DNA from 2 places in the Desulforamulus hydrothermalis Lam5 genome. Region 2 is predicted to be linked to the other one. Evidence: riboswitches for the same ligand, from Rfam matches in the RefSeq annotation. Region 2 holds a riboswitch; the other holds the start of a gene.
The links. Region 2 has a riboswitch for cyclic di-GMP ahead of DESHY_RS05760 (HD-GYP domain-containing protein). Riboswitches for the same ligand answer to the same signal wherever they lie in the genome.

Region 1 (14,465 bases), on a different contig from region 2:
TTGCAAAAACAGCAACGGTCTCAGGAGCCCCTGGGGCGGGTACTGGTGGGGCTGGGCTATGTTACGGAACACCAGCTGGTGGAAGCCCTGGCGGCCCAGTATCAGTTTGTTGAAAGGGACATCCGTCAGACCGTAGACCTGCCAAATCATAATCTAATCCGGGAAAGTTCCGGGGAAGAAGCGTCGGTTATAGGTCTGGTGCAACATATTTTGCAAAAGGCCGTGCGGTTAGGAGCCAGCGACATTCATTTTGAACCCCAGGAAACCGGCTTCAGGGTAAGACTGCGAATGGACGGAATATTGCGGCCCCTGCTTAACCTGCCTGTAAATATGCAGGCGGCGGTTGTTTCCAGAATTAAAATAATGTCTGATCTTGATATTGCAGAAAAAAGGCTGCCCCAGGACGGACGCCTGCCGTTAAGTACCGGCAGCCAAAAGTACGACCTGCGCGTGTCCACCATGCCTACCGCCTACGGTGAGAAGGTGGTGATCCGTCTGCTGGATACAGGGGCAGTAAGGCAATACCGGCTTGAGCAGCTTGATTTTTCCCCGCACAACCTGGCGCGTTTAAAACATTGCCTGCGTGCCGCATACGGGATGATATTAATTACCGGGCCCACAGGCAGTGGCAAAACCACTACTTTATATACCGTATTGAACGAATTAAACAACGAACAAAGAAACCTGAGCACCATTGAAGACCCTATTGAATACCGCCTGGAGGGAGTTAACCAAACCCAGGTTAATACGAAAGCAGGCATGTCCTTTGCCGTTGGTTTGCGGGCCCTGTTGCGCCAGGATCCGGACATTATCATGGTCGGTGAGATTCGCGACAAAGAAACTGCCGAAATTGCCGTTAAAGCTGCCGGTACAGGGCACTTGGTATTGTCAACTTTACATACCAACGATGCCGTCGGAGCGGTGGACAGATTTATCCATATGGGAATAGAACCGTTTCAGGTGGCCTCCTCGGTGCTGGGGGTAGTGGCCCAGCGGCTGGTGCGCAGGCTTTGCCCGTACTGTAAACAACCATACCGGGTGGTTGCTGATTCTCTGGAAGGCTATTTTGCCGGCGTGTTGCCGGGTCAGGAAGCGGTGTATTACAGGCCGGTGGGCTGTCGCCGGTGCTACCATAGCGGTTACCGGGGGCGGTTGGCCATCCATGAAATTTTGCTGCTGTCCCGGCGGCTCAGAACCCTGCTGTTAAACCGTGCCACTGCCGACGAGTTGCTGGCGGCAGCGGGGCAAGAGGGTATGCAAACCCTGCAGACGGATGGCTTGACCAAGGCTAAACAGGGATTAACCAGCCTGCCGGAGGTAATGCGAGCCACCTATTTCCAGGCAGAAAGTTTTTTTGACACAACCGTATTACAAAAAATGTAAGAGAAAAGATCAAAATGTCGAAAGATTCCTGTCGGTCCGGGCAGGAAATTTTTTATTGTTGCTGAATTTGACAGAATATATTAAATTTTTAGTCGTTTTATTTTGGCCTGCGGGTGGTTATGATGCCCATATTATTTAAATATAAAGCCAAAAAAATAACAGGCCGAACTGTCCGCGGCAGGATCACGGCCGCCGGCAAATATGAGGCCATTCAAATACTCCGGCAGCAAAGGTTGTTTATTACTGAAATTAATGCCATAACCCCGCATCAGCCTTTTTTAAGCGGTTTTGTTGCGCCCAAAGTCAGCCTGAAGGAGCTGGCCCTGTTCTGCCGGCAATTTGCCACCTTAACTGCTGCCGGCATACCGGTTATCCAGGGTTTAAGCATCTTGCTGGCACAAGCCGAGAACAAAAGGCTGCAACATGCTTTGGCCGGTGTAATTGACAACTTGCAGGCCGGTCAATCCTTAAGCCAATCCCTGGCCTGTCAGCCTCGTCTCTTTCCGCCGGTGGTTATTCATATGACAGAGGCCGGGGAAATCAGCGGTTCCCTTGACGATGCGCTGACCCGTTTAGCGGATTACCTCGAAAAATATCATGACCTGTCGGAAAAGTATAAATCAGCCCTGGCCTATCCTGCTTTTATTTTGTTGCTGGCCCTGGCAGTGGTTGGCCTGATGGTGGTGTTCGTGTTGCCGGCCTTTACCCGGGTTCTTCAAGATTTGCAGGCGCCGGTACCGGCTGCTACGGCTTTTGTTATGAAAACAGGCGAACTGTTACGACACCGCTGGTATGTTGGGCTGTCCGCCGGCTTATTTGCGGTGGTGCTGGGGAAAATTTTTGTATCCGGGCCCGGCGGGCAACAGCTAAAGGAAAAGTTAATACTTAAAGTGCCTGTCTACGGATCGCTGGTCAAGAAAATAAATTTGTTGCGCCTTTGCCGGACCCTGGCGGTTTTATTAAGCAGCGGCATCCCTCTTTTGCGCTGTCTGCATGTGTTGCAAAACAGTGCGCCAAATTCAGCCTTTAACCGTGCTGTCCGGTTGGCTGCCGACGGTCTCCAAGAAGGACAAGGGCTGGCTTTTTCACTTCAGCAAAGCGGCTTATGGCCGCCTTTGGCAGTCAGGATGATTCAGGTGGGAGAAGAAACCGGCGAACTTCCTTTAATGCTGGATAAAGTGGCCGGTTTTTATGAAAAAGAAATATATCAAACCCTCAACCGTCTGACTGCTCTGACGGAACCCATTTTAATATGCCTGGTGGGCGGGCTGGTAAGTTTGCTGATGCTGTCCGTTTTGCTGCCTGTTTTCAGCATTATGGATGCTTTGCCATAACCGGCGGGAGGTGAAAAAAATGAATGCATCCTGGCATAAACAAGGCTTTACCCTGGTGGAAATTTTGGTTGTGATAACCATGCTGGGTATCTTATCGGCCGTTCTGGTGCCCCAATTTACCAAACAATTGGACAAGCCCAAACGAAGCAGGGCGGTTTTGGAAATAAAAAGCATGAAGAATGCCCTGGACATGTATTATGCCGAGAACAATTGTTACCCTGCCGGCAAACATGAGATTAACTCTTTGATGCAAAACGAAGGGGTTCTCGGGGGAAAGTACGGTCAACCTTCAGCCGGTGACCCCTGGAACAGGCCCTATTATATAAAAATTGACGGTGCCGCTTATACCATCTGGTCGGAAGGGCCGAACCCGGACAGCCGGGCCGATAATATTTTTACGGACCAAACCGTTAACGATGTTATTACAGGAACCGGTCCCTATGAGCCAAATGAAGCCACCACCCACTCCCGAGACAATTCATAATACTGTCTGTCACCCTGGGGCAAACGGGGCTAACCGGGCTTTTACCCTGGTGGAAATGCTGGTATCACTGTTTTGCATCATTTTACTGTTAACTGCTGCCATGCCTCTGTTGACCGGTTCCCTGGCTCGTTATCAAACAGTTACCACCCTCCACAAACTGGTGGCTGACCTTCAATATGTGCAACAGCTGGCCATTAAGACGGAAGATACCACCGCTTGCTATGAAATATTCTTTTACCCTACCGGACAACAATATGTTATCAGACATGGAGCCAAATTACTGCGTACAGAAAAATTCCCTTATTACGTTTGTCTGGTCAGCACTAATTTCGGCCAATCCGGAGAAACCCAAATCCTAACCTTCAATATCCAGGGTAATCCTGTGCAGGCCGGCACCATTACGGTAATGAACCGCCGCTCGGGTAAAATCTATCTGGTCAGGGTGGCGGTACTCAGCGGCAGAGTAAGGATAGAAGCACTATAGGAGACGCTTATGAAAGCAGTTAACCTGAACCGGCGAGGATTTACTTTAACGGAACTGTTGGTTTGCCTGCTTATTATAACTGTGGTTATACTGCCGGTAGTGACCCTGCTGGCCCATAACAAGCGGCAGCAAATTGCGGTTGAGCGCCGGCTGCTGGCAAAACACCTGGCCCAAGCAAAACTTGAAGAAATCAAAGCCATGTATTGGCGTGATTTTAACGCCGGTTATTTGAACAACCCGGTCATATCGCCGCAACCTCTCACATTTGGCCCACCCTATATCGACGGTAAATATTTAACAGAAAATGATGACCGGCCCCACAATGATTTTACTTATCGCCTTCAGGTCTGGCCGGATCGGAGCAGCCTTTGGGCAACAGTACAGGTAACTATCTATTATCAGGAAGCGGGGCAAGAAAAATGCCTCAGTTTGTACATGGCAAAAGCAAGACGGTAAGTCCCGGCAAGCCGCTGCAAGAGCAGGGGTTTACCCTGGTGGAAGTGCTGGTGGCTACGGTAATCCTGACCCTGGTGGTTAATGCCGCGGCGGCCTTGTTGATGACGGGGCTTACTTCCTATTTAAGGTACAGTGAAGAAAGCGATGTGCGCAGTCAACTGAGGATTGGCATGAACCGGCTGGAACGGGAACTGCGGGAAGCCCGCTGGTTAACTACCACTACCGACACCCATGTACTGAAGTTCAGAATGCCCAAGCCCATGACAGACAGCAACCCGGCCATGCCAACCCTGTATGCCCGGGATAAAATTATTGCTTATTATGTCAAGGACGGCGACCTGCTGCGAAAAATATACGACATTCCCAGCGGTTTTGACGGCCAGGTGCCCAACCGGGGGGAACCGCTTTACCACCCTAACGAAGGGGTGAATACCGTCGCCAGAAATATACAATCACTGAAACTTACCTACCTGCCGGCGGAAACGCCGGACAATTCCTATAAAACCATGGTGATTATCACGCTGGAAGGCAAAGGCCGGCTGACCCGACCACCGCTGCTCACATCGGCGGTACAGCTCAGGTCACCAAAGGACTGGTGAAGCGTGCGAGATTTGATCAATAACCGCCGGGGTCAGGCTGTGCTGCCGGTAGTAACCTTGTTAATGATTTTAAGCCTTTTATGTACCGCTGCCCTTACTCTGACCCGGACAGATCAACTGACTCTGCAGGCTGCGCTGGAAGAAACCCAGGCTTACTATGTGGCTGATGCGGCGTTGGAAAAAACCCTAAGCATATTGCAGAGCCGGGTAAAACTGCTGGACAGTTTGCAAATTAACAAAACTTACGATAAAAAGCAACTGACCTCTTTGCTGGCCGGTTTGTCCGGCCCAGACAAGAACTGCCTGCAATCATTGTTAAATTTGTTTAATGAAAGCTTTGCTGTGCTGGAGATCAGCCGGTCTGACGGTACCCCGCAGCAACCGGCGCAATTTACCGGGGCGGGCACCATCCACTCCCTCAGCCTTACTAAAACAGCGGCAGACGCCGGGGGTTATGCAGTGAGGCTTGAGGTAACCGGCAAATATGCCACCGCCAAACGATCCCTGGTGGCCAATGTGCGGTTTTCCCGTCCGGTCAATGATTTGCCCGGGACGCTGGTGCAGCAATCAGCCGAATTTATCAATGCCATCATCGAATCACCGCTGGTGGTGCTGGCCGACACTGATTTTAGTGCAGACGGCCTGTTTTATGACGGTATCTATATCAAAGGCGGCTGCACATTGGGGCCCGCCGCTAACTTGGCCGCCCCGCAACTGCTGGCAACGGGGCCGATCGTTGTTGAGGCCGGCGCTGTTTATACAGGAGAATTAAAGTCCGGCGGCGATGTTTTAATTAACGGGGATATCATTGACGGGCCTGTACGAAGCTGCGGCAATGTAACGGTACTGCAGGGGCATGTGGGCCGGCCGCTCAACCAGGGACAGGTTATCCGGTGGGATGGCAGCATTTATGCCACCGGCTCCGTTACCCCGATGGTCTCGGATAACTTTGGTCAAGCCTATGCCGCTACTCCCCAGGCGGTCAGCTACCCCTTCCCGGATTTTCCTCTGCTGGATCTTGCCTGGTATGCCCGGCACTGTGACTATTACCTATCCGGCCATCAAACAATCAGGGCGGAAGACCTGCTGCCGGGTATTTATTACATCCAGGGCAATCTGAACGTCTCCGGCCGTTATCAGGGGAATATTACCCTGGTGGCAGCCGGTTCCATAACCATACCCGACAGCGCCCTCCTGCAGGCCCACGATCCGGCTGCCGACTCGCTGTTGTTAATCAGTGCCGGGGAAATCAGCCTGCAGCCGGGAGCTGACGTGGCCGCCGCCTTATATAGCCGGGAGAAGATATCTCTGGCCCAGCAGGCCCGCCTGCAGGGTTTGCTGGTTACCCGGCAGCTGGCCTGCAACCGGGCCACCGTAACCTACCGGCCTGACTTTCAGAATATTCACCCGGCCTGGGTAACCACCCGCCTGAGCATTATATCCTGGCAGGAAAAATATCCGGTCTTTCGCATAGACTAACCTGTAAGAGGTGCCAAGTGAAAAGATTACTTGAACAAATTTTTACCCGGCGGCAGCCCTGCCTGGCAGCTGTTGACCTTGGTACACACCGCATTAAAGCTGTCGAAGTGAAAATTAACCGGGGTGTCCCCAACCTGGCCGCCCTGGGCAGCGTACCGGCCCCGCCGGCAGGCCCGGCACCGGAGGCCGAGGCGGAACTGGCAGAGGCCCTTGGCCGCCTGATGCACACTGCCGGGCTGACGAGCCGCCAGGTGGTTATTTCACTGCCGGTGCAGCAGGTAAAAACACGGCTGTTAAAACTTCCTAAGCTGACCAAACAAGCGTGGCAGGCAAGGATAAACCACGAAGCACAAGAGCTGGTGGGGTTGCCCGCTGCCCACTTGACTGTACGTTATGTAAAGCTGGCTGAACAAGTTGACAACGGGCAGATCTTGAGCAGCCTGCTGCTGGTGGCGCTCCCCACCTCTGTGGTGGAGCAATACTATCATGTTTTTCTGATGGCCGGACTCAGGGTAGTGGGCATTGATTTGCCGGCTTTCAGCCTCTGGCGGTTATTTGGCAGGGAGGCAGACCGGCAACCGCTGGCTGTCATTGATATAGGGGTGGCTGCTGCCCAACTGGTGCTTGTGCAAGGAGGGCGGATTAATTGGGTCGGCCAGGTGGCGGTGGGCAGTGACACTGTTACCGGAGTAATTGCCCAAAGCTACGGCATCAGCCGGCAAGAGGCCCGGCAGTTATTAGAAGAAGGCGGCCGGCTGCCCTCGGGTGAAGGAGCGGCGTCAACTGCCCCGGCGGTTCAGTGGCAACTGGATTTTTATATAAGGGAGGGCATTGACCAACTGGCCAAGGAAATTTACAAGCATCTTGCCCCGGAGCAAACTTATCCGGGCAGAATCTTGCTTACCGGTGCTACTTCCAGGTTGCCGGGGTTAGGCGGCTATCTAAGCCAAAAATGGGGCATTGCCACAGCGGCGGGCCCGCCGGCTTGCTGGCAGAGCGTGGTAGACAAGCCCGACCGGGCCTATGATCCTGCCTATGCAGTGGCTCTCGGGCTTATCCTGGGGGAGGTGGGGTACCATGTATAAAATAAATTTGCTTCCCCCCTGTCTGCAGTGCCCCGGCAATAAAATTAAGGTTAATTATCTCTGGTTGGGGGCCGCTGTGGCCGTTATTTTATTTGCCGGCTGTTTGCTTTTTTATTGCCGGCTGTCGGCCGGCCACAGGCAATTGGCCCAGGCACGGCAGGAACTGGCCCAACTGCAGCCCCGGGTTGCGGCAACAGACAAGCTGACGGCTTCTCTCAGGGAGCAGCAGGCCATATACGACCAGATGTATCAGGTGCTGCACAACCGGCTTACCTGGTACCGCCTGCTGCAGGATTTACCCTTGGCCTTGCCGGCCGATACCTGGGTAAACCGCCTGGAAATTCACAGGGCAGGCGGTTTACCGGGGCACGGCGGTCCGGCTGCCTCGCCGGCCGAGGCTGCCACCGCCGCACAAGGAAATCAGCCGGCCCCGGACAGAACCACCGGGGCGCCGGCGGCTAACCTGTCCCGATCAGCGGCAGTTTCCTGGCGGGTGTATATTTGCGGCAGTTGCTGGGATATGGAGTCGGTGGGTGTTTTACTGCACCAATTAAGCAGGCTGCCTTATTTTGCCTCAATCCAACTAACCGAAGCCCGCTACGACAGGTTGCAGGGCATTGTTAAATTTGAACTGACCGCCGCGGTTAAAGGGGGTGCCCGGCATGACAAGCCGACTGTTCAACCTTAGCACCGGAGAAAGGGTGCTGGTAAGTGCCCTGGTTGTCCTGTGCCTGTGCACCGGTTTGTACCGGTTGGGTCTGGCAAAACCAATAAAAACTTACCTGGATAACCAAAGGCAACTGACCGAAGTCCAACAAGAAATTACCCGGGCAAAGCAGATCCTGGCGGCAGAAAAAATCAGGCAGCGGCAGGCTGCAGCCATGACAGACAAACTTGCCGCCCTGCGGCCGTCTTTTAATACCAATGTACAGACAGGGGCCATGCTGGTGGAATTAAGCCGCCAGGCCCGTCAGGCAGGGGCGGTATTGCAATGGATAAAACCCTGGCCGGCTGCTGCCGGGCAACACCTGTCAGAAACACCCTTTACCCTGCAAATAGACGGTTCGTACAATCAGGTAGTACAGTATGTAAACAGGCTGGAAAACTTGCCGCAGGCTGCTGAAATCCGCCGTATCCACCTCCGGCCGGGCGACAGCGGCCGCCTGTCCGGCTCTTCCGAAACCGCTGCGGAGATACCGGCATGGTATCAAAATGGTGAAGTGCAGGCAGAAATTGAGGTGGTTTTCTTTACTGCAAACGGTTCCCCGGCGTCTCCCAACCGGGCAGCAGAAACCGCAACCAACGGGGCGGTGGGCCGGGCCAATGCCTTTCAAGCGGCTTATCCCTTGTCGTCCCGGCAGAACCTCAATTCCTTCCCTGCCGATGTCAACAAGCCAGGCAATTAAAAACTTTATTTTAACAGTTTCATTGGCAACAACCGGCATATACTATAAAATAATGGTGGAATTTATCAATAATTGTATAGATTGCCTTACCGGGGCAGAAACTAGGTCTAAATATTTGGGTTAGATGTGGGGGGAAGGAATTTGTTGGATAAAAATGATTTAAAAGAAGTGCTTAGTGTTGCTTTAGCTAACGGCGGCGACTTTGCAGATATTTTTCTGGAAGAAAAACAAACCACCGGCATTGGCCTGGAAGCCGGGCGCATTGAGCGGGTTAATTCCGGCCTGGATGCCGGGGCGGGCATCCGGGTGCTGTCCGGCGAGGCCACTGCCTATGCCTACACCAATGACACCAGCAAGCAGGGGTTACTGGCAGCGGCTAAGATTGTCAGCCACGCTGCCCAGGGCGGCCCAAAGGATTTGCAGCTGGATCTTACCACCCTTAAACCGCTGGTTGATTTCCGGATTAAAACCCGCCCGGAGAATGTTTCCACCCAGGCTAAAGTAGAGCTGGTAAAAAGAGTGGAGCAGGCCGCCCGGGCGGTTGACCGTGAGAAAATAAAGCAGGTTATTGTGGGTTACGGCGATACCGTACAAAAAGTAACCGTTGCCAACAGTGAAGGAACTTATGTGGAAGACGAGCGGGTGCGCACCCGTCTGATGGTAAATGTGGTGGCGGCGGAAAACGGCAATATCCAAACGGGCTATGATGCCATAGGCAGTCATGCCGGCTTTGAAATTTTTGCCGACTGCGATCCGGAACAATTTGCCCGGTCGGCGGCCCACCGGGCGGTTAAAATGCTCACGGCCCTGCCGGCCCCGGCCGGCAAAATGCCGGTGGTGATGGCCGGGGAAGCCGGCGGGACAATGGTTCACGAAGCCTGCGGCCACGGCCTGGAGGCCGACCTGGAACAAAGACAACTGTCGGTTTACGCCGGCAAAAAGGGCCAGCCGGTGGCCAGCCAATTAATCACGGTTGTTGATGATGCCACCCTGCCCAACCGTTACGGTTCTTACCGTTTTGACGATGAAGGGGTTCCCTCCCGCAAAGTAACCCTGATTGAAAAGGGTATTTTAACAGATTATCTTTACGACCGCCTTACTGCCGGCAAAGAAAAACGGGAATCCAACGGTCACGGGCGCCGGGAGTCCTACCAGCACAAACCCCTGCCCCGTATGGCCAACACTTATATTGCCCCGGGCAAGGAAGACCCGGACAAAATCATTAAAGATTATAAAAGCGGCCTGCTGGTGAAAAAAATGGGCGGCGGACAGGTAAATACCACCACCGGGGATTTTGTCTTTGATGTGGCTGAAGGCTACTTAATCCAAGACGGCGAAATCGGCCCGCTGGTGCGCGGCGCCACCCTGACCGGCAACGGCCCGGAGGTTTTGCGGATGGTGGAACGGGTGGGCTCCGACCTGGGCTTTACCATCGGCACCTGCGGCAAAGACGGACAGGGTGCCCCGGTTTCGGATGCCCAGCCAACCATGGCTATCAAAGAATTAATCGTGGGGGGGACGGCTCACGGGTCTGCTGACAAGCAGCTGAGCCGCCGGTTTACTGCCGGTTATGGCAAAATACGGAGAATATAGCACACCGAAACGGCCGCAAGGCCGTTTCTGATTGCAGACAAAGAAAAGTCAGGGGGTTTTATGATCCCCTGCCAGCCACTTGTCGAAGCACCGGTCACAGCACTTGATGTGCGAAAGGAGCCATTGGGGTGGTGCTCACAGGATGCGGGCGCCAGCCGATTCTGGCCGGGAGAGCCCGTTTGAGGCGACCCCAAGGGCCACCGTAGCGAATTGGCGGCAGAACTTGCATTTTTTACAAAGTTTTTACCCCGGGGTAATCAGGCAAAGTAGGAATTTTAAATAGTGTGACGAAAATAATTACCAACAAAGCAATATATAACACACGTATTACAAAGGCAAACTCTTTGAAAAAAGAGGACGCAAAGCCACGGGCCTAAGGACCTTAGTCTATGGCGGCCGGGTTGCCTTAGGAATGTAGCTGTCCAAAACCTAAGTAAATTAGAGTTTTGGTTTTTTCATTTTCGTCTTAAAACAGGGGTAATGGCAATGAAACTAACCCGCAGTTTTTTAGGAACCTGGTTGGTTAACGAAGGAATTATCACCCAGAAACAGCTGGAGGAAGCCCTGGCCTATCAAAAATCAAATAAAGACAAGTCGTTGGTGCTGGGTAAAGCCCTGGTGCAGCTGGGTTATTGTTCGGAAGACGATATAGCCGGGGTAATTGCCAAGCATGCCGGGGTACCCTTTGTGTCCCTGGAAAAATACAACCTTGACCCGGCGGCGCTGGCAGCCTTGCCGCTGGAAGCCGTTAAGCGTTACCGGGCGCTGCCCATCGGATTTGCCGAAGGCAAGCTGGTGGTGGCTATGCAAAAGCCCACCGACATCATGGCCATTGATGATTTGCGGGTGCTGGCCGGCTACGAGATTAAACCGGTATTTGCGCCGGACAGTGAACTGGAAGTGGCCATTGAAAAATACAGCCGCAGCAGCATGGAGTTTACCCAAACAGAAGAAGAAGCGGCGCCGGTCACTGAATTAATAGCCGAACCGGAAGATGCCGGCCAGCCGGCGGTGCAGCTGGCCAACCTGATCCTGACCCAGGCGGTCAGTGCCAATGCCAGCGACGTGCATATCGAACGCTATGAAAAACGCATGCGGGTTCGCTTCAGAATTGACGGCGTGCTGCACGATATTATGGAGCCCCCTGTGAAAATGCATGCTTCCCTGGTTTCCCGCATTAAAGTGATGGCTAATATGGACATTGCCGACCGGCGCATCCCCCAGGACGGCCGCATGTCCGTAAAAATAGAAGGAAAATCCATTGATATAAGGGTAGCTTCCCTGCCCGCCAGCTTCGGAGAAAGGTTAACCCTCCGGCTGCTGGACAGTTCGGCCCGCCGCATCAGCCTGGAGGAACTGGGGCTGGCCCCGGCGGTATTGGAACGCTTCCGGGAAGCAATTAAACTGCCTTATGGTTTTATCCTGGTCACCGGCCCCACCGGCAGCGGCAAAAGCACCACCCTGTATGCCGGCCTGAATGCGGTGGACCGGGTGAGCAAGAATGTCATTACCGTGGAAGACCCGGTGGAATACCGGATGGAAGGCATTAACCAAATTCAAATTAACCCGCAGGCCGGCCTTACCTTTGCATCCGGGCTGCGTTCCATACTGCGCAGCGATCCTGACGTTATCATGGTGGGTGAAATTCGCGACCATGAAACAGCCAAAATTGCCATTGAATCTGCCATGACCGGCCACATGGTCTTTTCTACCCTGCATACCAACGATGCCCCGGGGGCCATCAGCCGGTTAACAGAGATGGGCATCGAACCTTTCTTAACGGCTTCTTCGCTGGTGTGTGTGCTGGCCCAGCGTTTGGCCAGGATCTTATGCAGCCACTGCAAGGAAAAGATTGAACTGACCCCGCAAGACCTGGCCCATGTACCCGATTTTCCCATTGACCCCGGGAGCAACCGGGTAACCCTATATAGGCCCAGGGGCTGCATGCGCTGCAGCAATACCGGCTACCGGGGCCGGACAGGCATTTATGAATTGCTTTTTGTCAGCGATACAATCCAGCGTTTAACCCTGGCCCGGGCCTCGGCCAGGGAAATTAAACAAGCAGCCCTGGCCGAGGGTATGGTTACCCTGCGCCAGGACGGCTTGCTCAAGGTGAAACAAGGCATTACTTCCCTGGAGGAAGTGTTGAGGGTGGTCGTTTAAAATGAGCGAACAAGCCTTACCGCACATCAATGAAATACTGGCCCGCACCGTCCGGATGAACGGTTCGGATTTGCACCTGAACGTCGGAACGCCGCCGGTGGTTCGGGTGTTCGGCGAACTGGTCAGGATGGCCGACCTGCCCTGTTTGCTGCCCCAGGATGTGCAAAATTTAATTTATCCCATTTTACAGCCCCACTACCGGGAGCAGCTGGAAAAAGACCTGGAACTGGATTTTGCTTATTCAATTGCCGGCATCGGCCGTTTTCGCGGCAACATTATGTGGCAAAGGGGTACGCTGGCTGCCAACTTCCGGGTAGTTGCCATGCAGATTCCCCGCCTGGAGGATTTAGGGTTGCCGCCGTCGGTGAAAGAGCTGGCCCGCCTGCCCCGGGGTTTGGTGCTGGTTACCGGGCCCACCGGCAGCGGCAAATCAACCACCCTGGCAGCCATCATCGACGCAATTAACCGGGAAAGAAGCTGCCATATTGTAACCATTGAGAATCCCATTGAATTTTTGCACAGCCATCAAAAATCCATTATTAAACAGCGGGAGGTGGGGGTGGATACCCATTCTTTCGCCAGTGCCCTAAGGCATGTGCTGCGCCACGACCCGGACGTTATATTGGTAGGGGAAATGCGTGACCGGGAGAGCATTGCCATAGCCCTTACCGCTGCGGAAACCGGGCACCTGGTGTTTTCCACCCTGCATACCCAGACTGCCGCCCTGGCCGTGCACCGTATTGTGGATGTGTTTGCCGACGGCATGCGTGACCAGATTAGGCAGCAGCTGGCCGATTCACTGCAGGGTATTATTGCCCAGCAGTTAATTCCCCGGGCGGACGGCCGGGGCAGGGTGGCGGCGGTGGAGCTGCTGCTTGGCACGCCCGCCGTGAGAAACCTGATTCGTGAAGGCAAGGAACACCAGCTGTATACCGTCATGCAAACAGCCCGGGCAGCCGGCATGCAGACCATGGATCAAGCCCTGGCCAACCTGTGCCTGACCGGCCGGATCAGCCGCAGCATGGCCCTGGAGCGCTGTGTGGACAAGGTGGAGCTGGAACGCGCCATCAGCAGGGGTTTTTAATTTAGTATTTAATTAAAAGCAGGTAGATAGTATGCCGTTATATGCCTACCAGGCCATCGATAAAACAGGCAATCTGCTGGAGGGCCGGCTGACAGCGGAAAACCCGCAAGCGGCTGCCGACCGTTTAAGCCAAATGGGGTATGCCCCGGTTGAGATAAAGGAAATCAAAGATTCCCCCCTGCGGGGTTCCCTTTTAAAGCGCAACAAAGTAAAACTGGGCGAACTGGCTTTTTTCAGCCGCCAGCTGGCTGCCATGCTTGCTTCCGGTATCCCCCTCACCCGCTGCCTGTATACCCTCAGCGAGCAGACCGGCAATGCCTGGTTGGCCCGCTGCACCGGGGAAATAGCCCGCCGGGTGGAAGGCGGCATGAGCTTTTCGGAAGCCCTGGGGGGCTACCCGGACATTTTTTCCGGCATGTACAGAGAAATGATTAAAGCCGGCGAACTGGGGGGGGCTTTAAATGAAATTCTCCAACGGCTGTCCCAGCAGCTGGAAAAAGAAAAATACCTGCGGGACAGCATCCGGTCTGCCACCTTTTACCCGTCGGTGGTCATTGTATTTGCCGCAATTATTGTGCTGGCCATGATGTTCTGGGTGGTGCCGATATTTGTCGGATTTTTCCCCCAGCAGGCGGCGCTGCCCTTGCCCACCCGGCTGGTGGTTGGTTTCAGCAATTCGCTACGCCAGTTCTGGTATTTTTACCTGTTGGGGCTGGCGGCCGTTATGGGGGGGCTGCGGCTGTATATCGGCAGCCCCGCCGGCAGCCGTGCCTGGGATAAGATAAAATTTCGCCTGCCGGTCTTTGGCGACCTCTTTAAAAAAGCCACCCTTGCCCGCTTTTGCCGCACCCTGGCAACTCTTTTAGGCGGCGGCATTCCGGTGCTGCAGGCCCTGGCCGCGGCCGGGCCGGCCGC
Region 2 (14,465 bases):
GATCCAGGTTAAAGGCCACCCGGGGCAAGTAACCCAAGTCTTCCAGCAAGGTAAAGCAGGGAAAAAATATTGCCATCGGCGGCAGCATAACCGAAACCACCCAGGCCAGGCAGCGGTACACACCTTCCACCCCGAAACTTATCAACCAGTGCGGTGCCTGCAACCAGTTAAGTAAGTCCCACAGGCGGTCCTGGCCCCAGAAAAGTACGGCGGCAATCAGCTGCGAGGGGTAATTGGCGCCGGCCACCGTCAGCCAAAAGACCATGCCCAGCAGCAACAGCATCGAAGGGAATCCCCAAATTCTTGAGGTAAGGATGTTATCCAGCCGTTCATCCCAATCAAGCCCGGGTTTGGATCGGTGGCAAACGACCCGCCGGGCAATTGCTTCTGCCTGATGATAAATCTCGCTGACCACCCTGTCGTTAATTTGTAAAGCATGTTTTTGTTTTAAAACGTTAGCTTCTTTTACAATATTATACAAATTGTTTGTTTGGCAACTCATACCAGTATATCACCCCCCACCACCGCCTTGCCCCTTGCCAACCATTCCGCCAGAGCGCGGACGACCGTTGCATCACCGTCCAGGAAACGTAAGGCCAGCCAGCGGCTGTTGAGTGTCTCACCTACCAATTCTTTGATTTTTGGTTCCAGTCGGGCAATGCACTGTTCAATTACTTGATCATACCGCACCCGGCGGGGCGATGTCTTAACGCTGCCCTCGGCCACCGCCGCCACTGCTTGTTGCAATGCCGGCAGACCGGCACCCTCCCGGGCAGCCGTAGCTACCACCGGAACCCCCAACTCGTTTGACAGGGCAGAAATATTTATCTCAATATTTTTTCGTTTTGCTTCATCTATCAAGTTGACACAAACCACCACCCGGGAGGTAATTTCCAGCACCTGTAAGGCCAGGTTGAGATTTCTTTCTAAACAAGTGGCATCCACCACCACAATGGTGGCGTGCGGCCGGCCAAAGCACAGGTAATCCCTGGCAACCTGCTCCTCCGCAGACTGAGCCAATAACGAGTAAGTGCCGGGCAGGTCAATGAGTTCATACAGCCGCCCCTGAAAAATATATTTGCCGGTTGCCCGCAGTACCGTTTTGCCGGGCCAGTTGCCGGTGTGCTGGCGTAAGCCGGTTAAGGCATTAAACAAGGTGCTTTTGCCGGTATTGGGGTTACCTGCCAGTGCAATGACATAATCTGTTTCGGTTGCGCCGGCCTGATAAAAAGCTTCCCGACTGGCCCCGCTGCCGCAGGACCGGTGTGTTAACCCCATGTTGTTTCCTCCTTCAAGCTGACCAGTATGTTGGCTCCCTCTTCCCGCCGCAGGGCTATCACTGCACCTCGGATTTTGTAGGCTTTCGGATCCCCGGCCGGGCTGATGCGCAGGGCTTCCACCCGGGTGCCCGGCACCAATCCCAAGTCCAGCATGCGGCGCCGGATAATGCCTTCTCCCTGGACAGTATTAACCACGGCAGCTTTTCCTACCGGCAGGTCACAAAGAGCTACCACCGGCGTACCGGGAAAAACAGGCTGTTGCTTGAGCATAAATATCCCCCTCATGTTAGAAGTACTTAACTATGTTAGCCCAGACTAACAATCGGCCAGTACGGCAGGGCACTATTTTTGGGCAAAGCAAGATATTAAAGAAAAACAATGTTAGTGCCGGCTAACTGTCTGGCGGGTTCTATCATCATGCTATGAAAGAGGGCCGGCCTTTGTTACAGGAAAAAATTCCGGTCAGGGCGGTGGATAACTTCCTAACGGTTGGCTTGTCCCGGAGCGCTTGGTTAAAGTACAATATGGAAGTAACATGAAATGAGGTGAAAAAATGAAGCGATTTATTCTGGGGCTGCTGGTTCTTGGGGTGATGCTGTTAAGCGGCCGGGCCGGTCTGGCCAACGAGACCGATACAGCGGGTGGTATGGAGATAAGCAAGGAAATTATTGTACGGGCCAAGGTGTTAGAGGTAACGGAAGGAAAGGACCAGGTGCCGGATTTAACCGGCTGGGTGGAGGGAAAAGAGCAATTGGTCACCGCCCGGGTACTAAGCCAACCTTACCAGGGGCAAACGGTGAGTTTCTTTCATGTGGTGCCGGATCAACCCGGTTTGGCAGTGCACGTCAAGCCGGGTGATGAAGTGATATTATCGGTGGAAGTGGAAGGCAAAAAAATTGTCAACGCTTTTGTGACCGATTATGCCAGGGATAAAAAGCTATATTACCTGGCCGGTTTGTTTGCCCTGCTGATGGCCCTGGTGGGAGGTATTAAGGGGGTTAAGTCTGTATTGTCGCTGGCTGTCACCGGGGTAGGCATCTTTTATGTCCTGCTGCCGCTCCTGTTTAAGGGGCATAACCCCCTGTTGATGACCGTACTGGTGGCTGCTGTTATGACCACGGCAACCATGATACTGGTACACGGCTTTAACCGTAAAACCCTGGCCGGGGTAATCGGTACCACCAGCGGGGTTATCGCTGCCGGCATCTTAGCCATGCTGGTGGGGGCCGCTGCCCATCTAACCGGTTTCAGCAGCGAAGAAATGCAAATGCTGCTATATATCCCGCAACAGGTAAAATTTGACTACCAGGGCTTGCTGTTTGCCGGTATGATTATCGGAGCCCTGGGGGCTGTCATGGACGTGGCCATCTCCATTGCCGCTGCTGTGGAAGAAGTCCAAAAGGCCAACCCTGCCCTGGACACCCGGGCGCTCATGCAAGCGGGCATCAATGTGGGGCGGGATGTCATGGGGACCATGGCCAATACTTTAATTTTGGCTTATACCGGCAGCGCCATTCCTTTAATCCTGATCTTTATGGCCTACCAGATGCCCTTTTTAAAAATTATTAATCTTGATTTAATTGCCACCGAAATTGTCCGTGCCTTAACCGGCAGCATCGGTTTAATTCTGGCCATTCCTGTCACATCATTAGCCGCCGGGTGGTTGTTCAGCCGGGGCCGGGCAAGTCAGGTCAACCCAGGATCATAAATCCGTCTTCCTCTGGGACGGATTTTTTGTTCTTCCATAACCAAATTAAAGGAATGTCAAAACAAACCTTGAATAAATACTATATTCGTATTATTCAGAACAATTTCCGGGGGCTGCCTTATGGAAAAACAAAAGGCCAGAATGCGTTTTTATGACCTTAAGTCAATCCGTTGGAGAATAACCCTGCTGTTTCTTGTCATAATTTTTGTGCAAGTTATGCATATGTTCTGGATCACCAAACAGGCCCATGTTAATGCCAACCTGGCTGCCCTGGAGAAGGTAAAGGGTGATTTGCGGCTGGGGGAAGCACTGTTAGACGCTTTATATCCGGGGCCCTGGGCAATAATAAACGGCAAGTTGTACAAAGGCCGGCAAATAATGAACAACAATTTTGCTATTGTTGATATGGTGGGAAAATTGACAGGCAATACCTGTACCATATTTCAGGGAGATACCCGTGTTGCCACCAATGTCATAAGAAACGGCAGCCGGGCTGTCGGCACCAAGGTATCAAAAGAAGTTGGGCAGGTAGTGCTGGAACAAGGTCGGGAATTTTACGGTGAAGCAGAAGTTGTGGGCATCAAATACCAAACGGCCTATAAACCCATTAAAGATCAAGCAGGCAGGAATATCGGCATCTGGTATGTAGGAGCCAACAACCAGTATGTTGACAATATTTTCCGAAACTCTGTTAAAAACCTCTGGTCAACCCTGATTATTAATTTTTTTTTAACTGCCGTTATTTTTTGGCTGCTGACTAAATCACTGGTCAGACCGGTTAGGGAACTGGTTAATTATGCTAACCTGTTGGCGCAAGGAGAACTTGACACAGCAATAACTGTTAAGACACAAGATGAAATAGGTTATTTAGCCAGAGCCTTTGAAAGGATGCGCATTGAGCGCAAAAAGGCTGAAGAAGAACTGCGCGCCAAACACCAGCAGTTGCTGGATATAATAGAATTCCTGCCCGATGCTACCTTCGTAATTAACCAAGACAAAAGAGTCATTGCCTGGAACAGGGCTATGGAAGAGATAACCGGCGTCCGCAAGGAAGATATTATCGGCAAAGAAAATTATGCCTCCGTCCTGCCCTTTTACCTCAACCAACAGCAACCCCTGCTGGTTGATTTGATATTCCTTAACCATGCCAACCAAGCAAATGGTTTGGTAAAAATTACGGAAAAGACATTGTCCAAGGAAGTTTTTTTACCCCCTAACGGCGAAGGGGAGGGCACCTATCTGTTAATTACTGCCGGTCCGCTTTACAATAACGAAGGCCAACTGGTGGGGGCCGTAAAGTCCCTCAGAGATATTACTGATCGCAAGTTAGTTGAAAAACAGCTGCGCTATCTGGCTACCCACGACTCTTTAACCGGCTTGCCTAACCGGTTGTTCTTAGAAGAAAAAATTAAACAGGCGGTGGCTCAAGCAAAGCAGGGTAAAGGAAGTGCCCTTTTGCTTATTGATTTGGATAACTTTAAACTTGTTAATGATACCCTGGGACATGACGCGGGAGATAAACTGTTGCTAACCATTGCCGAACTGCTCAGCAGCAATCTGCGCAGCCAGGATACGTTAGCTCGTCTGGGTGGGGATGAATTTGTTGTGTTACTGGACGGAGCTGCGGCGGCAGATGCCCTGGCCGTGGCGGAAAAGATCAGGTCTTTGCTGGACGAAAACGAGCTGTGTCTGGTTTTATATAAACACTGCTTTAATATCAGCCTTAGTATCGGCATAACCATGATCGACGGGGCCATACCCCCTCACCGGCTGTTAGCCCTGGCCGATACAGCTCTTTACCGGGCTAAAGAAACAGGCAGAAACAGGATCGTGTTTTTATCCTGTACGGAGGATGAAGCAAACTCTCTGTCTGAGGCAAACCGCATCATCACATTAATAAAAGCAGCACTCAAGGAAAATCGCTTTGTTCTGCATTACCAGCCGGTGGTTGCCATTAACAGCAGGGACATTATTCACTATGAAGTGCTGCTGCGTATGCAGGACGATAAGGGAGAGCTAATCTATCCGGGCAAATTTATTCCCGTTGCTGAACGTTTTGGTTTAATGCCCAGGATTGACCGGTGGGTTGTTAAATCAGCACTGGAGGTACTGGCAGCCAGGCCGGACTTGAGTTTGTTTATCAATTTATCGGGAGCCAGTCTGGGGGATGAAAAATTATTGGCCTATATAGAACAAACCGTTCATACCAATCATATTGAACCCTGGCGGCTGGGCTTTGAGATTACCGAAACAGTTGCGGTAAAAGACCTGGGAAGGGCCGGCAACTGGATTAAAAGGCTGAAAAACATTGGTTGCCGGTTTTCCCTGGATGATTTTGGCATCGGTTTTTCATCCTTTTCGTATCTGAAAATTCTGCCGGTAGATTATGTAAAAATAGACGGTTCTTTTATCCGCAATCTGCACCGGGATGATACCCATTATGCGCTTGTTCAGGCCATGCAAACCGTGGCTCACACCTTAGGCAAAAAGACAGTGGCGGAGTTTGTAGAAAACGATCAAGATTTAGCCAAGTTGAAAGAACTTAACATAGACTGTGCCCAGGGCTACCTGATTGGCAAGCCTGGGCCGGTACCCAATGGGACTGATTTAGCCACCAAATGAAAACATCCCGTTCCTCAATGTAACGGGATGTTTTTAATTGGTTCGGAGTTAAGAATTTGCATCTCGTGCAAAGATTAGCTTAAAATAGTTATACTATAATATATATGCGGACAACTAAATGAAATTAACGAATTTCACATGATCATCCAGATAACAGTTAAATAAGGCATAAACTTCAATAAAATGATTAACCAGGCAAGGGTCAAATTGGGTATTGGAACACCTCATGATCTCTGCCAGGGCATCTTCTTTTTTACGGGTTGCTTGATAAGACCGGTATGATGTCATGGCATCAAAGGCATCGGCTATGCTGACTATACGCGCCCCCAAAGGTATCTGATGTTTTTGCAGGCCATAATAGCCCGATCCGTTCCAGTGTTCATGATGGTATTGGATAATAGGTATGACAGGCTCAACATCCTTGATATTTTTCACAATATCCACGCCGTACCGGCAATGACGTTTAATTTCGGCGAATTCGGCTTCGGTTAATTTTTCTTTTTTATAAAGTATACCGGGGTGGATCATGCTTTTGCCAATATCATGCAATAAGCCGCCCCAATAGACAGTTTGACAATCTGCTGCAGATAATTTTATCTGCTTGGCAAGAATATATGAAAATATGGCCACCCTTTTCGAATGAAGGGCAATATTTTTAGGCAGTTTAATATACAGTCTTTTTACAGCAAGGAACAAAAAAAATCCTCCCAACTTGACAGCCGGAGGGGACAAAATTTAATTCCTCCGCAGCCTGGCAGTCATAGCCTGACGCCTTAGACCCATGGCTTTGCGTCCCAACCTTTCGATTGGTTTGCCCTTAAGATACTACCGGTATTATACAACACGGTGTTGCGATTTTCAACAAATAATTAACTATATGTTCTGGGGGATTTTTAGTGGGGATAGCTAAAAAGTTTGGTCATAACTTGAAAAAAGTCCGGCTTCGCAACAACCTTTCACGCAGGCAGGCTGCCGCCCTGGTAGGCATCTCCGAGGCTTTTTGGGGCTATTTGGAAAGAGGCGAAAGAAACCCGGGTTTTGATGTAATAGATAAAATAGCCAAAGCCTTTAACATAAGCCCCCACCTTTTGTTTGTAGAAGGTGAAGCCAAAAATAATATGGAAATAAACCAGCGCCTGGAAAAAATACTAACTCTGGGGGAAGAACATAAAGTTTTTATTATTAAATTTTTAGATGCTTACTTGGAGGTTATCAACAAATAAAGCCGGCAACAGGCCCGTCTCCGAAGGACGGTTCATATGTCCGTTTATGAACCGTCCCCGGCTTGCCGGCGTCCCAGGTAGACATAGCCGATAACTGCCGCCGCCGTAAGCAGGATGCTTAAAACCTGGGCGGCCCGCAGAGGGCCGAGCATTAGGCTGTCGGTACGGAAACCTTCGATAAAAAACCTGCCCAAAGAGTAAAGGCCCAGGTAGAGCATAAACAGCTGCCCTGCCGCCTGCTTGCGCCGGCGTACCATTAAGATGACAAACACCAGCAGGTTCCACAGTGATTCATATAAAAAGGTGGGGTGGCGGTAGGCGCCGGCAATATACATGGCCCAGGGCAGGTCGGTGGGGTAGCCGTAGGCCTCCTGGTTAAAAAAGTTGCCCCAGCGGCCAATGGCTTGCCCCAGGGGAAAACTGGGGGCTGTAATGTCGGCCATGAGCCGGAATCTTAAGCCCCTGAGGCGGCAAAACATATAACCGAACAGGATAGCTGTCAGCAAACCGCCGTGAATGGCCAGCCCGCCATGCCATAGCTGGGGTATTTCCCAGAGGTTGCGGCTGTAATAGTCCCACTCCATAATCACATAGTACAGTCGTGCTCCCAGCCAGGAGATGGGAGCGCCAATTAATACCAAATCAATGATGTGATCTTCTTTGATCCCCCGGCGGCGGGCTTCCCGCAGCGCCAGCCAGGTACCCAGCAGCACCGCCGCCATCATCAACAGGCCGTACCAGCGGATGCTGATGGGCCCCCAAACAAAGACGTACGGGCTAATTTCTAACCAGGTCATGTCAGCAGCTCCTTTGGCAATGATTATAGCTTATTTTACCCCGCTTTTTTCTGTTTTCCAAGAATAAGTATCATTTATTACGGCGTGTGGCAAACCGGTGCCGGTTAGGTTTATTTTCTTCCTTGTCTTCCCAGTTTGATTATACTATAATTTCTCTGACCCCATGCGGGGATAAAACAGGCAGTAACAGGAGCAATTATGCAGATACCGAGAATCGTTATTGCAGGCACCCACAGCGGGGTGGGCAAAACCACCCTGACCCTGGGTTTGCTGGCTGCATTAAAGCGACGGGGCTGCCGGGTACAGCCCTTTAAGGTGGGGCCGGATTATATCGACCCCGGTTTGCACACGGCGGCAGCGGGCCAAACTTCACATAACCTGGACAGTTGGATGGGTTCGCCGGCGGCTGTACGGCAGCTTTTGCTGCGCCAAAGCCGGGCCGCTGACCTGGCGGTGGTGGAGGGCGTCATGGGTTTGTTTGACGGTGCCCGGGGTCAGGGCGAGGCCGGCAGTACCGCCCAGGTGGCCAAAATAATCAAGGCGCCGGTGGTGCTGGTTTTTTCTGCCAAAGGCTTAGGCCGCAGCGCTGCAGCCCTGGTTAAGGGTTACCGGACCTTCGACCCGGCAGTCACCATTGGCGGTGTTATTGCCAACGGCGTCAGCAGTGAGCGGCACCGGCAGTATATGCGTGAAATTATGCAGGAACTGGGCATACCGCTGCTGGGGGCGACAGACAACCGGCAGAGCTTGACCATGCCCCAGCGGCACCTGGGTTTGCTGCCGGCAACTGAAAACAATGATTTGCCCAAGATGCTGCAGCAATTGGCCGATATTATAGAAGAACAAGTTGATCTGGCCGCCCTGTGGCGGTTGGCCCGGCAGGCGCCGGATTTGACCGGCGAGGAAGCGGTGCCGCCCAAACCAACCTTTGCCGGTGTACAATTGGCGGTGGCCAGGGATGAAGCCTTTAATTTTTATTATCAGGACAGCCTGGATTTTCTCAGCGAACTGGGAGCTAAACTGCTTTTTTTCAGCCCCCTGCATGATGCAACGCTGCCGCGTGATATTCATGGCATCTATATCGGCGGCGGTTTCCCGGAACAATTTTTACCGCAGTTGTCCGCCAACCGGGCCATGAAGGAACAAATTCGCCGGGCAGCCCGCCGGGGCATGCCGCTATACGCCGAGTGCGGCGGCCTTATGTATTTGTGCCGCGGCATCTCTACTGTGGCCGGCGAACGGTACGAAGGCGTCGGCTTGGTACCGGCGGAGGCTAAAATGCAGAACCGGCTGGCGGCTTTGGGCTATGTCACGGCTACCTTAAATTCGCCCAGCCTGCTGGGTGAGCCGGGCCGGCAGCTAAAAGGCCACGAATTCCACTGGTCTGCCCTTGAAGCGCTGCCGGCGGAACGGGCAGCTTACCGGCTGAGCGGGGGCCGGGGGCCGGCGGGCCGCTGCGAAGGGTATGCCCGGGATAATCTGCTGGCCTCTTATGTCCACCTTCATTTCAGGTATAACCCCGCAGCGGCCAACCATTTGCTGGCTGCCTGCGCCAAATATAAACAACGGGAGAGAGGTGCCCCATGAAAGCGGCCTTGCGGAACGGCTATACCACCGGCAGCTGTGCCGCAGCGGCGGCCAAAGCGGCTGCTTTGGCGCTGGTGCACGGTACCATGGTCCGGCAGGTTACTATTTCCCTTCCCCGGGGCGGCAACCTTACTCTGCCGGTTAGCAGGGTAGAGATAGGAGAGGGAAGCTGCCGGGCCGAGGTTATTAAAGATGCCGGTGATGACCCGGATGTTACCCACGGCTTAACCATTGTGGCGGAAGTTTCTTTGCATGAGAACGGGCTTATTATTGCCGGCGGGCCCGGGGTGGGTACGGTTACCAAGCCGGGATTGGCAGTGCCGCTGGGGCAGGCGGCCATCAACCCGGTTCCCCGGCAGATGATTGAGCAAGAGGTGCGGCAGGTGTTGGGGCCCCGCAAGGGCGCCCGGGTGGTCATCAGTGTGCCCGGCGGCGAGGCGGTGGCAGCCCAAACCATGAACCCCCGGCTGGGCATTGTGGGCGGCATTTCCATTCTGGGTACCGGCGGTATTGTGCGCCCCATGTCGGAAGATGCTTACCGCCGTTCTCTGGTGCCGCAGATTGACCAGGCGGTGGCGCTGGGATACCGCCAACTGGTGCTTACACCGGGCCGGCTGGGCGTGAACAAAGCTGAAGCCATGGGGCTGCCAACGGCAGCGGTGGTGGAAACCAGCAACTTTATCGGCACCATGCTGGAGGAATGTGCCCGCCGGCCGGTGGAAGCGGTGCTGCTGCTGGGACACCTGGGCAAGCTGGTGAAAGTGGCAGCCGGAATTTTTTATACCTTGGGCCGAACAGCGGATGCCCGGCGTGAGATTATTACCGCCCAGGCAGCCCTGCAGGGGGCGCCCCACCATGTTATAGTTGCCTTGATGAACATGAATACTGCCGATGAAGCAGTGGATATATTGAAGTCAGCCGGCCTGACGGCGGTGTTTCACCGGCTGGCAGCTGAGGCCAGCCGGCGGGCTGCCCGGCATGTGCAGGATCAGCTGAAGGTGGGCACTGTTATGTATGCTCTAAGCGGGGAGATCGTGGGTTATGATGCAGCAGCCAGGGAGATTGGGGGGCAATTGGGATGGCTAAACGGATTAAAGTAATCGGTGCCGGTCCGGGCAGTCCGGATTATTTAACCCCTGCCGGGGCTGCTGCCCTGCAGCAGGCAGAAGTTTTAGTGGGTGCCCGGCGGTTGCTGCAGGCCTTTGCCCGGCCCGATCAGGAAGTTTTTGCCCTGGGAGCTGACCTGGAGGAAGCGGTTGCGTTTATCCGCCGCTCCTATGAAACAAAGCAAGTGGCGGTGCTGGTGTCAGGGGATACCGGGTTGTACAGCTTTGCCGCTTACCTGGCGAATTGCTTTCCTGCCGCAAGCCTGGAATTCATTCCCGGCATCAGTTCGCTGCAACTGATGTTTGCCCGTTTAAAACAACCCTGGCAGGATGCGGTGGTGCTGAGCTGCCACGGCAGAAACGACCGGCGCTTGCTGGCGGCTGTCCAGGCCGGCTGGCCGGTGGCCGTGTTAACGGATAACCATAATACCCCCCAGACCCTGGCTGCCCGCTTACTGGCGGCAGGCTGCACTGACTTGCCGGTGTCGGTGGGGTGCAATCTGTCTTACCCGGCGGAGCTGCTTTATCGGGGAACTTTGTCTGCCTTAGCCAAAGCTGAGCAAAAATTTCTCAATTGTGTGGTGGTTATCGGTGTCTAAAACAGAATGGCCCTACATTACGCCCGGCATGCCCGATCACCTGTTTAAAAGAGCCGGCGGTATTGCCATGACCAAACAAGAAATCCGCCTGATTGTGCTGGGCAAGTTGCGGCTTTTTCCCGGTGCGGTGGTTTATGATGTGGGAGCAGGCACCGGCAGTGTGACGGTGGAGTGCGCCAGGCTGGTTAAGCCGGGGACGGTGTATGCCCTGGAGCAGGATGCCGCTGCTGATGAACTGGTGGAAACCAACGTGCGCCGTTTCGGCCTGTCCAACGTGAAGCTGGTACCCGGCCGGGCGCCGGCTACCATGGCCAAGCTGCCGGCCGCCGACCGCATTTTTATCGGCGGCAGTAACGGGGCTTTAACAGATATTTTACAGGCGGCCCACCGGAAATTAAAGCCCGGCGGTTGGCTGGCAGCCACTGCCGTCACTTTGGAAACCGGCCCGCTGGTCATGCGGTTTCTGATCGAGCAGGGCTACCAGCAGGCGGAAGCGGTCAGCGTTACGGTGGCAGTGGCCCGGCAAGCGGGCGAGTCACACCTGTGGCAGGGACACAACCCGGTGCTCATCATCAGCGGCCAAAAGCCGGTTTAAGCCGGCCGGGTACGTCTGTCGTTAACTAGGACATTAAAAATTAACTAAAGCGGTGATCAGTATGATTTATTTTGTGGGGGCCGGGCCAGGCGACCCGGAACTGCTGACGGTGAAGGCCCAGCGGCTGCTGCAGCAGGCCGACCTGGTGCTTTATACCGGTTCATTAGTGCCCCGTCCGGTGCTGGACTGCTGCCGGCCGGATGCGGTAAAGGCGGACAGTGCCGGCATGGTTTTGCAGCAGATAGTAGACCTGATGGTGCATCATTACCGGCAAGGCAAGCTGGTGGTTCGCCTGCACACCGGGGATCCTGCTTTGTACGGCGCCATTGGCGAGCAAATGGCAGCCTTGGATCAGTTGGGAATATCCTACCGGGTGGTGCCGGGTGTCAGTTCTTTTTTGGCGGCAGCTGCAGCGGTACAAAGGGAGTATACGGTACCCGGCGGCTCCCAAACGGTCATTATCACCCGGCTGGCGGGCCGCACACCGGTGCCGCCGGAGCAATCGCTGGCAAGCCTGGCCCGGCATAAGGCTTCTCTGGCCATCTTCTTGTCGGTGGGCCTGATTCAGCAGGTGCAGCAGGAACTGCTGCAGGGCTATGAGGCAACAACCCCGGTGGCTGTGGTGGAACGGGTTACCTGGCCCCAGGAGAGAATTATCCGCGGCAATCTGGGCCAACTGGCCCGGCTGGTGGAAGAAGCCGGCATTACCCGGACAGCCTTAATCCTGGTCGGGGAGTTCCTGGCGGCCCGGGGAAGTTCTTTACTTTATGATGCGGGGTTTGCCCATGGTTACCGGGCGGGAGAATAAGGTGGCCATTCTGGCCCTGACCAAAGGGGGGGCTCAACTGGCCGCCACCCTGGGCAAACTGCTGGGGCAAGCGCAACTGTATCTTCCCGGCAGGCTGTACAGCAACCACCTGCCGCCGGACACCCGGTATTTTGACCACTGGCGGCAGGCGGCCGGCGAGGCTTTTACCCGGCATAACCGGCTCATATTTATCATGGCTTGCGGCATTGTGGTGCGTACCCTGGCGCCCCTGCTGCAATCCAAACATAGCGACCCGGCAGTAGTGGTGCTGGATGAGCAGGGGCGGTTTGCGGTAAGCCTGTTGTCCGGCCACCTGGGCGGTGCTAACCGCCTGGCCCACACAGTGGCCGGGCTTTTGGGCGGTACGGCAGTAATTACTACCGCCACCGATGTGCAGGGAGTGCCGGCCCTGGAAATGCTGGCGCAAGAGTTGGCCTGTGAGATTTACCCGGCCCGCCGCGTCAAGCTGTTTAACCGCTTGCTGGCTGAGGGAGAAAAGGTAACCCTGTGCTCCCGCTGGCCCCTGCCCCACCGTTACCGGAGCGGTTTTACCTACCTGGAGGGTTGCCCGACAGATGTAAGGGGCCCGGTGGTGTACATAACCAATAAACCGGTGCCGCCCGCCCGGGATCCCCGGTTGCTGCTCAGGCCCCGCAACCTGGTGGTTGGTGTGGGCTGCCGCAAAGGAGTAAGCGGCCGGCAGGTGACAGAAGCGGTTAAGACAGCCTGCCGCTTGGCCGGCTTTAGCATACTGTCACTGCGGGGGCTGGCCACAGTGGATTTGAAAATGCAGGAACCGGGGTTAAGGGAAGCGGCTCAATACCTGAGGGTGCCCCTGTTAGAAGTATCCCGGCAGCAAATAGAAGCATTGCACGGACAATATACACCTTCAGAGTTTGTGAAGGAACGAATAGGAGTTGGTGGCGTATGCGAACCGGCAGCCTTGATAGCCGGCGGTACGGGGCGGCTGCAACTGGCCAAACAGAAGCTGGGCCCGGTCACCGTGGCCATAGCGGAGGCCAAATTATGGTGGTGGGATTAGGCCCCGGCGACCGCAATTGCTTTACGCCGGAAGCCCTGGCCGCCATTGCGGCAGCCCAAGTGGTGGTGGGCTACCATACTTATTTAGATTTAATACCGGATTTGTTGCAGGGCAAACAAGTGGTGGCCACCCCCATGCGGGGAGAAGTGGAGCGGGCCCGGCAGGCGGTGGAACTGGCCGCTGCCGGGAAAACCGTGGCGGTGGTCAGCAGCGGCGACCCGGGCATCTACGGCATGGCCGGCTTGATCATTGAAGCAGCCGGGGGACGCGTGCCGGTACGGATAATTCCCGGCATTACCGCTGCATCAGCGGCGGCGGCCAGCCTGGGGGCTCCCTTAATGAATGATTTTGCGGTGATCAGCTTAAGTGATTTGCTAACCCCCTGGGAAACCATGTTGCGGCGGCTGGAGGCGGCTGCCGCCGGGGATTTTGTGGTGGTGTTGTACAACCCCCGCAGTCACGGACGTCCGGATCATATTAAAACAGCCCGGCAAATTATGCTTAAATATAAACCGCCTGCTACACCGGTGGGTATTGTACGCCAGGCCCGGCGCGGCCAGGAACAAAAAATTCTTACCACCCTGGGGGAAATGCTTAACCATGAGATAGACATGTTGACCACAGTGGTCATTGGCAATGCCCAAACCAGCATCCAGGGTGACTATATGGTCACAGCCCGGGGGTATAAATGGTGATCCTGGTCCTGGCAGGCACTCTGGAAGGAAGGGAAACCGCTTTATTACTGCAGCAGGCAGGATTTGCGGTTACCGCTACAGCGGTGACCGACTATGGTTGCCGCCTGCTGCAGCAGCAAGGATTAACCGGCACCCTGACCGGCCCCCTGGATGAAGCAGCCCTGGCGGCAATTCTTGGCCGGGGGGTTCAGCTGCTGGTGGATGCCACCCACCCCTTTGCTGAACAGGCTTCCCGTACGGCCATGGCAGCAGCCCGGACGGCCGGGGTGGCCTACCTGCGCCTGGAAAGGCCCGGGGCGGCGTTGCCTGATCATCCTCTGGTATACCGGGCCCGGGATTTAACCACAACCATCAGCCAGGCACTGGAACTGGGCAAGGTACTGTTCTCTACCCTGGGCAGCAA

Region 1: it holds a riboswitch for cyclic di-GMP, as region 2 does, so the genes downstream of both, DESHY_RS10285 (GspE/PulE family protein) here and DESHY_RS05760 (HD-GYP domain-containing protein) in region 2, are expected to answer to the same signal.

Annotation. Positions count from the first base shown of each region.
Region 1 covers NZ_CAOS01000013.1:36,390-50,854, forward strand. The annotation lists gene DESHY_RS10230 (GspE/PulE family protein) at 1-1,383, shown strand, start outside; gene DESHY_RS10235 (type II secretion system F family protein) at 1,506-2,717, shown strand; gene DESHY_RS10240 (type II secretion system protein GspG) at 2,737-3,201, shown strand; gene DESHY_RS10245 (type II secretion system protein) at 3,158-3,685, shown strand; gene DESHY_RS10250 (type IV pilus modification PilV family protein) at 3,695-4,141, shown strand; gene DESHY_RS10255 (PilW family protein) at 4,105-4,740, shown strand; gene DESHY_RS10260 (bactofilin family protein) at 4,744-6,219, shown strand; gene pilM (pilus assembly protein PilM) at 6,237-7,304, shown strand; gene DESHY_RS10270 (PilN domain-containing protein) at 7,297-7,992, shown strand; gene DESHY_RS10275 (type IV pilus inner membrane component PilO) at 7,967-8,710, shown strand; gene DESHY_RS10280 (TldD/PmbA family protein) at 8,852-10,303, shown strand; gene DESHY_RS14745 (hypothetical protein) at 10,398-10,532, opposite strand; cyclic di-GMP riboswitch class I at 10,628-10,712, shown strand; gene DESHY_RS10285 (GspE/PulE family protein) at 10,790-12,466, shown strand; gene DESHY_RS10290 (type IV pilus twitching motility protein PilT) at 12,468-13,550, shown strand; gene DESHY_RS10295 (type II secretion system F family protein) at 13,582-14,465, shown strand, end outside.
Region 2 covers NZ_CAOS01000008.1:99,580-114,044, reverse strand. The annotation lists gene DESHY_RS05785 (nucleoside recognition domain-containing protein) at 1-502, opposite strand, end outside; gene DESHY_RS05780 (FeoB small GTPase domain-containing protein) at 499-1,278, opposite strand; gene DESHY_RS05775 (FeoA family protein) at 1,269-1,550, opposite strand; gene DESHY_RS05770 (YibE/F family protein) at 1,834-2,988, shown strand; gene DESHY_RS05765 (EAL domain-containing protein) at 3,109-5,610, shown strand; gene DESHY_RS05760 (HD-GYP domain-containing protein) at 5,725-6,306, opposite strand; cyclic di-GMP riboswitch class I at 6,353-6,436, opposite strand; gene DESHY_RS05755 (helix-turn-helix domain-containing protein) at 6,507-6,833, shown strand; gene lgt (prolipoprotein diacylglyceryl transferase) at 6,878-7,630, opposite strand; gene DESHY_RS05745 (cobyrinic acid a,c-diamide synthase CobB) at 7,829-9,217, shown strand; gene cbiD (cobalt-precorrin-5B (C(1))-methyltransferase CbiD) at 9,214-10,317, shown strand; gene cbiE (precorrin-6y C5,15-methyltransferase (decarboxylating) subunit CbiE) at 10,296-10,922, shown strand; gene cbiT (precorrin-6Y C5,15-methyltransferase (decarboxylating) subunit CbiT) at 10,915-11,517, shown strand; gene cobM (precorrin-4 C(11)-methyltransferase) at 11,579-12,325, shown strand; gene DESHY_RS05720 (cobalt-precorrin 5A hydrolase) at 12,285-13,367, shown strand; gene cobJ (precorrin-3B C(17)-methyltransferase) at 13,352-14,062, shown strand; gene cobK (precorrin-6A reductase) at 14,056-14,465, shown strand, end outside.